Regions from separate parts of the Rhizobium sp. BK098 genome, predicted to be linked through region 3. Evidence: predicted binding sites of a transcription regulator. Region 3 holds the regulator's gene; each other region holds the start of a gene.
What was found. Region 3 encodes PhoB, which activates phosphate uptake and scavenging genes when phosphate is short. Its sites were predicted from a motif close to TGTCATNNANCTGTCAT; they were not measured.
Positions count from the first base shown of each region.

Region 1 (3,275 bases), on a different contig from region 3:
CTTCAGCGCACCCAGAAGCTTCATCTTCAGTCCATGGATGCGCTTGAAATTATCGGTGTTCTGCCGCGTGCGGCTCGAATACATGATGTCCTTATGGCGCGAAAGGACATCCGGCATGCTGCGCGGCAGGACGCCGCGGGCGCTGAACAGATCGACCTGGAAGACGAGCGAACTGCGGTCTTCTTCCTGATCGAGCAGATATTGCAGCGGCGTGTTGGAGACGATGCCGCCGTCCCAGTAATATTCACCCTCGATGCGGATGGACGGGAGCGCCGGCGGCAGGGCGCCGCTCGCCATGATGTGCTCGGGGCCGATACGGATGTTGTCGGTGTCGAAGTAGACGAAGTTGCCGGTGCGCACATTCACCGCGCCGACGCTGAAGCGCTTCTTGCCATCGTTCAGCACGTCGAAATCGATCAGCATTTCCAGCGTCTTCTTGAGGTCTGCCGAGTCATAGAAGCTGGTGGCACCTTCTGCGCCCGGCAGCTCCAGCCAGGGATTGGGAAAGCGCGGCTTGAAGAAGCCGGGCTGGCCCATGGTCATCGTCATCCACGAGCTGGTGCGGTTGCGGATATCGCGAAAGAAATCGCCTGCGGGCGTATAGGCCCAGATCTTGCGGCCGGAGATGATCTGCCAGAATTGCTCCAGACGTTGCAGCCGCCGACCAGGCTCGTTGCCGGCGATGATCGCGGCATTGACCGCGCCGATCGAGACGCCGGAAAGCCAGGTCGGCTCGCATCCCGCTTCGGCAAGCGCCTCGTAGACGCCGGCCTGATAGGCGCCGAGCGCGCCGCCCCCCTGGAAAACCAGGGCGACGCGATCATATTGAGCGGCAATTTCGGGGATAGTCGGGGCTGCGGCCTTGGTGTTTCGTTCAAGCACGGTCCGTCTCCAGCATGGAATAGCAATGAGGTTTGGTTATCTGCGCTCTGCGAGATAGTCGTGAACGACTTCGCCGAGGCCGAGCGTCAGATCGGCGGTGAAATGAACCGCGGAAACCACTTCCAGCACAGGCAGCCGCGCAACGTCCGCCATGACATGCGGCCTGAGATCGAGGGCGGCTGGCGAGGTCCAGGCTTCCTTGATGGTGATATCGGTTAAGTAGTAGCGCACAAGCTCGCAGATGCGCGGGGTGGCATCGACATGCGGCACGATCTTGATCAGGAAGTTGGGTTCCGAGAGAGCGGACAGAAGCGGTCCCTGGTCGATCGGCTTGTGCTTGTAACCCATCGTTCCCGTGGCGCAAAGGACACTGCCATAATGCAGCGTGCCGACGATGACCTCGCCCTCGTTGACGATCTTCGGACTGGCTAGTTTTTTCGGGAAGCCCCAGATCTCGCGGCCGCCGGTGATCGGCGCATCGTCATCCAGATACATGGAGTGGACATAGCCGCCCTTTTGCCCGCGATAGGTCACCGGGATGACCTGTCCGGTCTCGGTATAATCGCCGAAGCCGGTGGAATCGGGCATGCGGATGAATTCGTATTTCACCAGCGGCTCGTCGATTTCGAGCGGGGCCGGCACGACGGCCTCAAGCGCCTCGCGCGAGGTCCGGTAGGTGATGATGATGTATTCGCGGTCGAAGAACCGATAGGGCCCTGGAGGATAGGAGGGATTGGTCAGCGGCATCGCATAGGCATGCTTGAGAATGTCTTCGACCTTCATTGTATTTTCCGTCGTTGGAGGAAACAGCCGGGCGCCGGCGGCAAATTTGCACGGTTGCATGACAGTGAAGTGTCAGGTGCCGAAGGGTTGCGGCGAGAGGCGACACCGCACTGTTATCAAAGCGACATATCCGGCTGGCAGTGTGCACCCATCTTGAGCATTTCCCTTTACCCAACCACGTCATTACGATTGCAGGAGTTGCATTATGGGTTCGTTGACTTCGAAGAATGCGCTGGTCACCGGTTCGACGAGCGGTATCGGGCTTGCGATTGCGCGCGCCTTTGCCGCTGAAGGCGCGAATGTCACGATCAACGGCCTTGGCGATGCCGATGCGATCGAAAAGGAACGCGCTGCCATCGAGGCCGATTTCGGCGTGAAGTGCCGCTACTCCGGCGCCAACATGATGAATGGCGAGGAAGTGACATCCATGGTGCGCGAAGCCGAGGAAGCCTTCGGCAGCCTCGATATTCTCGTCAACAATGCCGGCATCCAGTTCGTTGCCCCGATCGAGGAATTTCCTGACGACAAGTGGGAAGCGATCATCCGCATCAACCTACTTGCTGCCTTCTACGCCATCAAGGCTGCCATCCCCGGCATGAAGGCGCGCAAATGGGGCCGCATCATCAACACCTCCTCGGCGCATGCGCTGGTCGCCTCACCTTTCAAGTCTGCCTATGTTTCGGCCAAGCACGGGATTACCGGTCTCACCAAGACGATCGCACTGGAAGCCGCTCAGAACGGCGTGACCGTCAACTCCATCGCGCCCGGCTATGTCTGGACGCCGCTCGTCGAGAAGCAGATCCCCGAGACGATGAAGGCGCGCAATATGACGGAAGAGCAGGTCAAGCATGATGTGCTGCTCGCCGCCCAGCCGACGAAGGAATTCGTGACTGTGGATGAAGTCGCAGCCATCGCCGTCTTCCTCTGCGGCGATGCCGCCAAGCAGATTACCGGCACGACGCTTTCCGTCGACGGCGGCTGGACCGCCGAATAATACCGAAACCCATAGCCGGTATTTGTTCGAGGACCATACCGGCTTTCCGCGGCCGCAGGCCGCGGCACCAACATGAAAACAGAGCAGGAAGCGCACAATGACACAAGAAAACCAGGACCCGCTCAGCCGTATCAAGGATGAGATCGTCGACAGTTTCGACGAAGAGCTGGAGATGCAGCTCGAAGAGGACCGTATCGACGAGCTGGTTGCCGAAGGCCTTGTCAGCGAAGGCGAGGCAACCCTCGACCGCAGGGTCTATTTCCGCGAACTGTTCCGTCTTCAGCATGAGCTCGTGCGCCTGCAGGATTGGGTGCAGTACAAGAAGCTCAAGGTCGTTGTGCTGTTCGAAGGCCGCGATTCCGCCGGCAAGGGCGGCGCCATCAAGCGCGTTACGCAGCGCCTCAATCCGCGCGTTTGCCGCGTGGTCGCACTGCCGGCTCCGACCGAGCGCGAGCGGCACCAGTGGTATTTCCAGCGCTATGCCACTCATCTGCCGACGGCGGGCGAAATGGTCCTGTTCGACCGTAGCTGGTATAATCGTGCGGGCGTGGAACGCGTCATGGGGTTCTGCACACCGGAGGAGCTGGAGGAATTCTTCCGTTCCGTGCCGGATTTC
Region 1 is NZ_JACHYY010000003.1:207,630-210,904, reverse strand. Features, by position in the region: gene FHT73_RS10320 (patatin-like phospholipase family protein) at 1-882, opposite strand, end outside; gene FHT73_RS10315 (acetoacetate decarboxylase) at 919-1,665, opposite strand; gene FHT73_RS10310 (3-hydroxybutyrate dehydrogenase) at 1,871-2,659, shown strand; gene ppk2 (polyphosphate kinase 2) at 2,757-3,275, shown strand, end outside.
Region 1: a site for PhoB is predicted at 1,724-1,740, ahead of FHT73_RS10315 (acetoacetate decarboxylase). Genes of this name have one in related genera too.

Region 2 (3,275 bases), on a different contig from region 3:
GATGAACTGGTCACGATCGAAGGCCTGGAAAACATCAAGCCGCGCGAGCGCAAGATCGCCAAGATCACCTATGGCGACGGCTCCGTGAAGGATGTTCCGATCATCTGCCGCATCGATACGCTGGATGAGGTCATCTACGTCAACAATGGCGGCATCCTGCAGACGGTTCTGCGCGATCTCGCTGCCTGATAGGCATTCAACACTGTTATTGGAGGCCGCGGGAAAACTCTTCCGGCGGCCTCTTGTTTTTCACGGTGATGTGTACGGCGAGACTTCCGCTCACTCCGGCCTCACCCCATCGTGACTTTGCGTCAGCGCGTTAAACTATTATCTCTTGTTTCAGATTTTTCGGGCTTGATGTGGCCTGGTCGCCCCAAGAAGCGCGAGTTTTGCAGAGCCCGTGTAGGCAGACGGCGCTCGAGATTGGATGCAGAGGTAGAGATAGAAATGCGCCTTCGATTTTTGGTTCCACTTCTGGCAGGCATCGCGCTGGCAAGTTCGCTGCATGCGCAGGAGGCTCCGAAGATCAAGGGCGTCGTCGAACTCTTCACTTCGCAGGGCTGCGCGTCCTGTCCCCCCGCCGACGCGGCCTTTCGCAAGTTGATCCGCCAGGGCAATGTCGTGGCGCTTGCTTACCATGTCGACTATTGGAATTACCTCGGCTGGAACGACACCATGGCGTCCAAGGACAATACGGCGCGCCAGTATGCTTATGCCCGGACGATGGGCCGCAGCGGGGTTTATACGCCACAGGCGATCGTCAATGGCAGGGACCATATGAACGGTGCCGATCTCAGTGGCATCAACGTCAAGCTCGACGAGTTTGAGCGCCTTGGCGAGGGCCTGATGGTTCCGGTCAGTGCCGCCATGAAGGGCGACGAGCTGGAGATCAAGATCGGAGCCGGGCAGGGCAAGGCCAATGTGGTTGCTGTCTATTTCGACAAGGAGCAGATGGTGGCGCCGAAGGGCGGCGAAAATACCGGCCAGCAGATTGCCTATATGCATGCCGTCTCCGATGTCGAGACGGTGGGCATGTGGGATGGCAAGGCTATGAGCCTAGTGCTGCCCTCTACGGTGCTCGATAAAGCCGGCCGGCGAGGCCTCGCGATTCTGCTGCAGGCATCGACGCCTGCGGGCGATCCGGCCGCCATCCTGGGGGCGACTGTCTTGACTGTGGGCTCGGACGGCTGAGCGGTTTTTTCTGGAGCCCTTCATTCGGCTTGGGCCGAAAAGGCTCCATATTTGGGCTGACGGCCGAAAGATCCCTATTTTGGCTGGCGCCAAGAAGGGGACCCTATTTCGGCTAGCGCCGAAAAGGGGAGGTGCCCGGCGAGGACGCATTCGGGGCTGGGGTTTAATCGATGCGCCCCGGCCGGGCCGTTTGACGCGGCGGCGCCAAACGGTTCCCTATACTTCCTGTAAATTGGGCGTCGTTTTGGCTGAAATGCGGCGCTGACGAGGTGCTTTCACAGCTGGGAAAGAAATTGTGAGCCGCCACCCGTCTTGCAATTTGATGTGGCTGAGGCAAACTGTCATTCTCCTGTCATGAGATAGCCCCTGGGGGATTGATGACTGATCAGCCGGATTTGAGACACGGTGAAAGCCGTTCCGTCGATACCAATTCATCCGTCGTCGTTGATCTCAGAGAATACAAACAGAGCAAGGACCCGCTGCCGGTGACGTTTCATCGCCGGGAGCTGGATGCGATTCTCTGGATCTATGGCCGCATGGTCGGCGAGGGCGAGTGGCGCGACTACGCCATCGACCATTTAAAGGACAAAGCGGTTTTCTCCGTCTTCAAGCGCTCCGGCGAGATGCCGCTCTTCCGCATCGAAAAGAATCCGAAGCTCTCGGCCAAGCAGGGCGCCTTTTCCGTCGTCAATACCAGCGGCATGATCCTGAAACGTGGTCATGACCTGAATCAAGTGCTGAAGGTTTTCGACAAGCAGCTGAAGCTGGTGGAGAAGTAGTTTCTGCGCGGTTCCGCAGCGGGCTAGGCGGCTCTGCAGACTGGCGGGTCAGATACTATCCCCCAAACAATGTCCCCGGATAAACCGAAGGATCCGGATCGGTTTCCGCGCCGTGTCCGAGCGCCTTCTGCATCAGCATCGTATCCAGCCACCGGCCATGCTTGTAGCCGGTGCCTTTCAACAGGCCGGTTTCGGTGAAGCCTGCGGCGCGGTGTACGGCGACGGAGGCGGGATGGGCGCCGCCGATGACGGCGATCATCTGGCGGAAGCCAAGCGTCTGGCAGCTTTCGACGAGCGCATCGAGCAGCAACCGGCCGATGCCGCGCCCTCGAGCCTCCGGCGCCAGATAGATCGAGTCCTCCACCATCCAACGATAGGCCGGCCGCGTGCGGAAGGATGAGGCGTAGGCATAGCCGAGGAACGCGCCGGCATCGTCTTCCGCGACTAGATAGGGATAACCCTTGTCACGTATCGCCTCGAACCTGGTCGTCATTTCCTCCTGGCCCGGCGGCGTGATTTCGTAGCTTGCCGTGCCGTTGAGGACGGAATCTCTGTAGATGGCGGTGATAAGGGGAAGGTCGTCTGAGGTTGCACTGCGGAGGCTGACGGACATTGCTTCTATTGCCTGATCTGCGGATTTGTGACGGGCGCTATCAAATCGCAGGGCGTGCGCCCGAGCAAATAAAAAAGGCGGCCGAAGCCGCCTTTTCGTATCTCATTCATGCCTTGCGATTAACGGCGGTTGCCCATGAATTGCAGCAGGAACATGAACAGGTTGATGAAGTCGAGGTAGAGCGACAGGGCGCCCATGATCGCCTTGCGGCCGGCCACCGTCGCATCGTCGGCGGTGTAGTACATTTCCTTGATCCGCTGCGTATCGTAAGCGGTGAGGCCTGCGAAGATAAGGACGCCGATCACGGAGATGGCGAACTGCAGGGCGGACGAAGCCAGGAAGATGTTGACGAGCGTCGCGATGATCAGGCCGAAGAGGCCCATCATCAGGAACGAACCCATCGCCGACAGGTCACGCTTGGTCGTGTAGCCGTAGAGCGACAGCGCGCCGAAGGAGGCGGCGGTCACGAAGAAGGTCTGCACGACGCTCTGGCCGGTGTAGATGATGAAGATCGATGATAGCGACAGGCCCACCAGCGCGGCGTAGACCCAGAAGGTCGTCGTCGCGGCGGCCACACTCATGCGGTTGATCCTGAAGCTCAGGAAGAAGACCATTGCCAGCGGGGCGAGAATGACCACCCACTTCAGCGGGCTGAGATAGATCGCCTGGCCGAAGGCCGTGATCTGTCCGTT
Region 2 is NZ_JACHYY010000009.1:196,162-199,436, reverse strand. Features, by position in the region: gene acnA (aconitate hydratase AcnA) at 1-189, shown strand, start outside; gene FHT73_RS22605 (thioredoxin family protein) at 448-1,191, shown strand; gene FHT73_RS22600 (DUF2794 domain-containing protein) at 1,569-1,970, shown strand; gene FHT73_RS22595 (GNAT family N-acetyltransferase) at 2,026-2,583, opposite strand; gene FHT73_RS22590 (Bax inhibitor-1/YccA family protein) at 2,703-3,275, opposite strand, start outside.
Region 2: a site for PhoB is predicted at 1,531-1,547, ahead of FHT73_RS22600 (DUF2794 domain-containing protein). Genes of this name have one in related genera too.

Region 3 (3,275 bases):
CAAGATTCCCGCGACTCTTGTCACGGAGTCAGCCTCACACTAGGTTAAAAACCAATTGCTAGACTGCATGCGGCGGAACTAGTCACCACAATTTTAGAGCGTTTCGCGCCTCGATACCATGCGAGGCAATGGTGAGGGATTCTGCCATCGGAAACGCGACAGCGGAGACAGGGCATGAATTGGACAGACGAACGCGTCGAGAAGCTGAAAAAGCTATGGTCCGAAGGATTGAGCGCCAGCCAGATCGCTGCGCAGCTCGGTGGCGTGAGCCGTAATGCCGTCATCGGCAAGGTGCATCGCCTGAACCTCCCCGGCCGAGCGAAGGCGGGCGGCGCGACAACCGCAGCGCGCACGCCGAAGCGCAGCGCAGCGGCACCTCGCGCTGCGACCTACGGATCGCGCGTTGCTACCCGCACGGTGGTTGCCCGCCAGCAGGGCGCAACCATGCTGAAGGAAGAGATCGAGATCGATTCCGTCAACGAAATCCAGTATCGCCCGGCATCGAACGTCGTCGTTCCGATCTCCCGCCGCCTCGGCCTGACGGAACTGACGGAGCGCACCTGCAAGTGGCCGGTCGGCGATCCGCTGAAGGACGATTTCCATTTCTGCGGCAATGAGAGCCCAGATTCATCGCCTTACTGCACCTACCATCAGCGCCTGGCCTACCAGCCGGTGCATGAACGGCGTAGGCCGGCCCAGCCGCGTGGCTGAGAAGCTTGATGACTGAGATAAAGAAACGGGCCCTTGAGGCCCGTTTTCTGTTTCCGCCGCTATGTTGATGCCTGATCGGGTATCCCCGCTCAGGCCTCCATGGAGTAGCCCGCGCCGCGAACGGTGCGAATGACATCCTGCATATTGGAGAAGTTGAGCGCCTTGCGCAGGCGGCCGACATGGACGTCGACCGTGCGTTCGTCGACGTAGATATCGTGACCCCATACGCCGTCGAGCAGCTGCGAACGCGAGAAGACGCGGCCCGGCGAGGACATCAGGAACTCCAGCAGGCGGAATTCCGTCGGCCCCAGCCGCACTTCGCGGCTCTTGCGGTGAACGCGATGGGTTTCGCGGTCCAGCTCGATATCGCCGCAACGCAGCACCGTGGAGAGAACCTCCGGGCGGGCACGCCGCAGCATCGCCTTGACGCGAGCCATCAGCTCCGGCGTCGAGAACGGCTTGACGACATAATCGTCCGCGCCGGTCGAAAGCCCGCGCACGCGCTCGCTTTCCTCGCCGCGGGCCGTCAGCATGATGATCGGCAGGCGCTCAGTCTCCGGCCGCATACGCAGCCGGCGGCAGAGCTCGATGCCCGATACGCCGGGCAGCATCCAGTCGAGGATCAGGAGATCGGGGATGCGCTCCTGGAGACGCAGCTCGGCCTCATCGCCTCTGAGGATCGTGTCGACCTCGAAGCCTTCGGCCTCAAGATTGTAGCGCAGCAGAACGCTGAGCGCTTCCTCGTCTTCTACAACAGCAACTCTCGGAACCATGCGCCTATGGTCTCCTTTCTTCGCTTTCGGATTATTCGGTCACTGCGCCGACGGTATTGGCGGTATCGTCCTTCGGGCGCTCGCCTTCCGGCTGCGCGCCCGTCGCCATGTAATAGATCGTCTCGGCGATGTTGGTGGCATGGTCGCCGATGCGCTCGATGTTCTTGGCGCAGAAGAGAAGATGCGTGCAGGTGGTGATGTTGCGCGGATCTTCCATCATGTAGGTCAGCATCTCGCGAAAGAGCGAGGTGTACATGGCGTCGATTTCCTCGTCGCGTTCGCGGATCGATACGGCCTTGTCCGGCGAGCGGGTCGCGTAGACATCCAGAACTTCCTTGAGCTGGCTCAGCGCCAGTTCGGAGAGATGCTCGATGCCGCGGGCGAGACGGCGCGGGACACCGGTGCCCTGGACGGCGATGACGCGCTTTGCGGTGTTCTTGCCGAGATCGCCGACGCGCTCCAGATCGGATGCAATGCGGATCGAGCCCATGATTTCACGCAGGTCCGCCGCCATCGGCTGACGGCGGGCGATGGTAACGATCGCCTTGTCGCCGACTTCGCGCTCGGCATGGTCGAGAACGACGTCGTCGGAGATGACCTTCTGGGCCAGGGCAGCGTCGCTATTGACCAGCGCGCGTACGCTGTCGCTAACCATCTGCTCTGCCAGGCCGCCCATTTCAGCAATGCGGCGCGTCAGGAACTTCAGGTCTTCGTCATAGGCAGAGAGAATGTGAGTGGAGACCATTTTTCTATCCTCAAGGTGAACTGTGTGAAATGAGCCGCGCGCCTGACATCATCAACCAAAACGGCCCATGATGTAATCCTGCGTGCGGAAATCGTCGGGATTGGTGAACATCTTATCGGTGTCGTTCTCCTCGACCAGATGGCCGAGATGGAACATTGCGGTACGCTGCGAGACGCGGGCTGCCTGCTGCATGGAATGCGTCACGATGACGATGGTGAAATTCTCCCGCAGCTCGTGGATGAGATCCTCGACCTTGGCGGTCGCGATCGGATCGAGCGCCGAGCATGGCTCGTCCATCAGGATGACCTCCGGACTGACCGCGACGGCGCGGGCGATGCACAGACGCTGCTGCTGACCGCCCGATAGACTCGTGCCGGCATCATGGAGCCGATCCTTGACCTCGCCCCAGAGACCGGCCTTCTGCAGGCTGGTCTCGACGATATGCTCGAGATCGGCCTTTGAGCGATGCAGGCCATGGATGCGCGGGCCGTAGGCGACGTTCTCAAAGATGGACTTTGGGAATGGGTTGGGCTTCTGGAAGACCATGCCGACGCGGGCGCGCAACTCCACCACGTCGATGCTGTCGTCGTAGACATCCTGATCGTCGAGCGTGATCTTGCCAGTGACCCGGCAGGTCTCGATCGTATCGTTCATGCGGTTGAGGCAGCGCAGGAAGGTGGACTTGCCGCAACCGGAAGGGCCGATCAAAGCCGTGACGGTATTGGCGCGGATCTTCAGATTGACGTCGAAGAGCGCCCGCTTGTCGCCGTAGAACACAGAAACGTCCTGGCCGATCATCTTGTAGGGGATCGTCATCATCTTCCTGGACAATGCTTTTTCGCTGGCGGCTTCCGTCATCATGTTCATTTCGTGCGCCCTCCCTTACCAGCGCCGCTCGAAGCGGCGGCGCAGCAGGATGGCGCCGATGTTCATCGCGACGAGGAAGAAGAGAAGCACGATGATGGCGCCGGACGTCCTTTCGACAAAGGCCCGCTCGGCTTCGCTCGCCCACATGTAGATCTGCACCGGCAGCGCCGTCGAAGGAT
Region 3 is NZ_JACHYY010000006.1:119,859-123,133, forward strand. Features, by position in the region: gene FHT73_RS16995 (GcrA family cell cycle regulator) at 175-711, shown strand; gene phoB (phosphate regulon transcriptional regulator PhoB) at 801-1,484, opposite strand; gene phoU (phosphate signaling complex protein PhoU) at 1,516-2,229, opposite strand; gene pstB (phosphate ABC transporter ATP-binding protein PstB) at 2,281-3,096, opposite strand; gene pstA (phosphate ABC transporter permease PstA) at 3,112-3,275, opposite strand, start outside.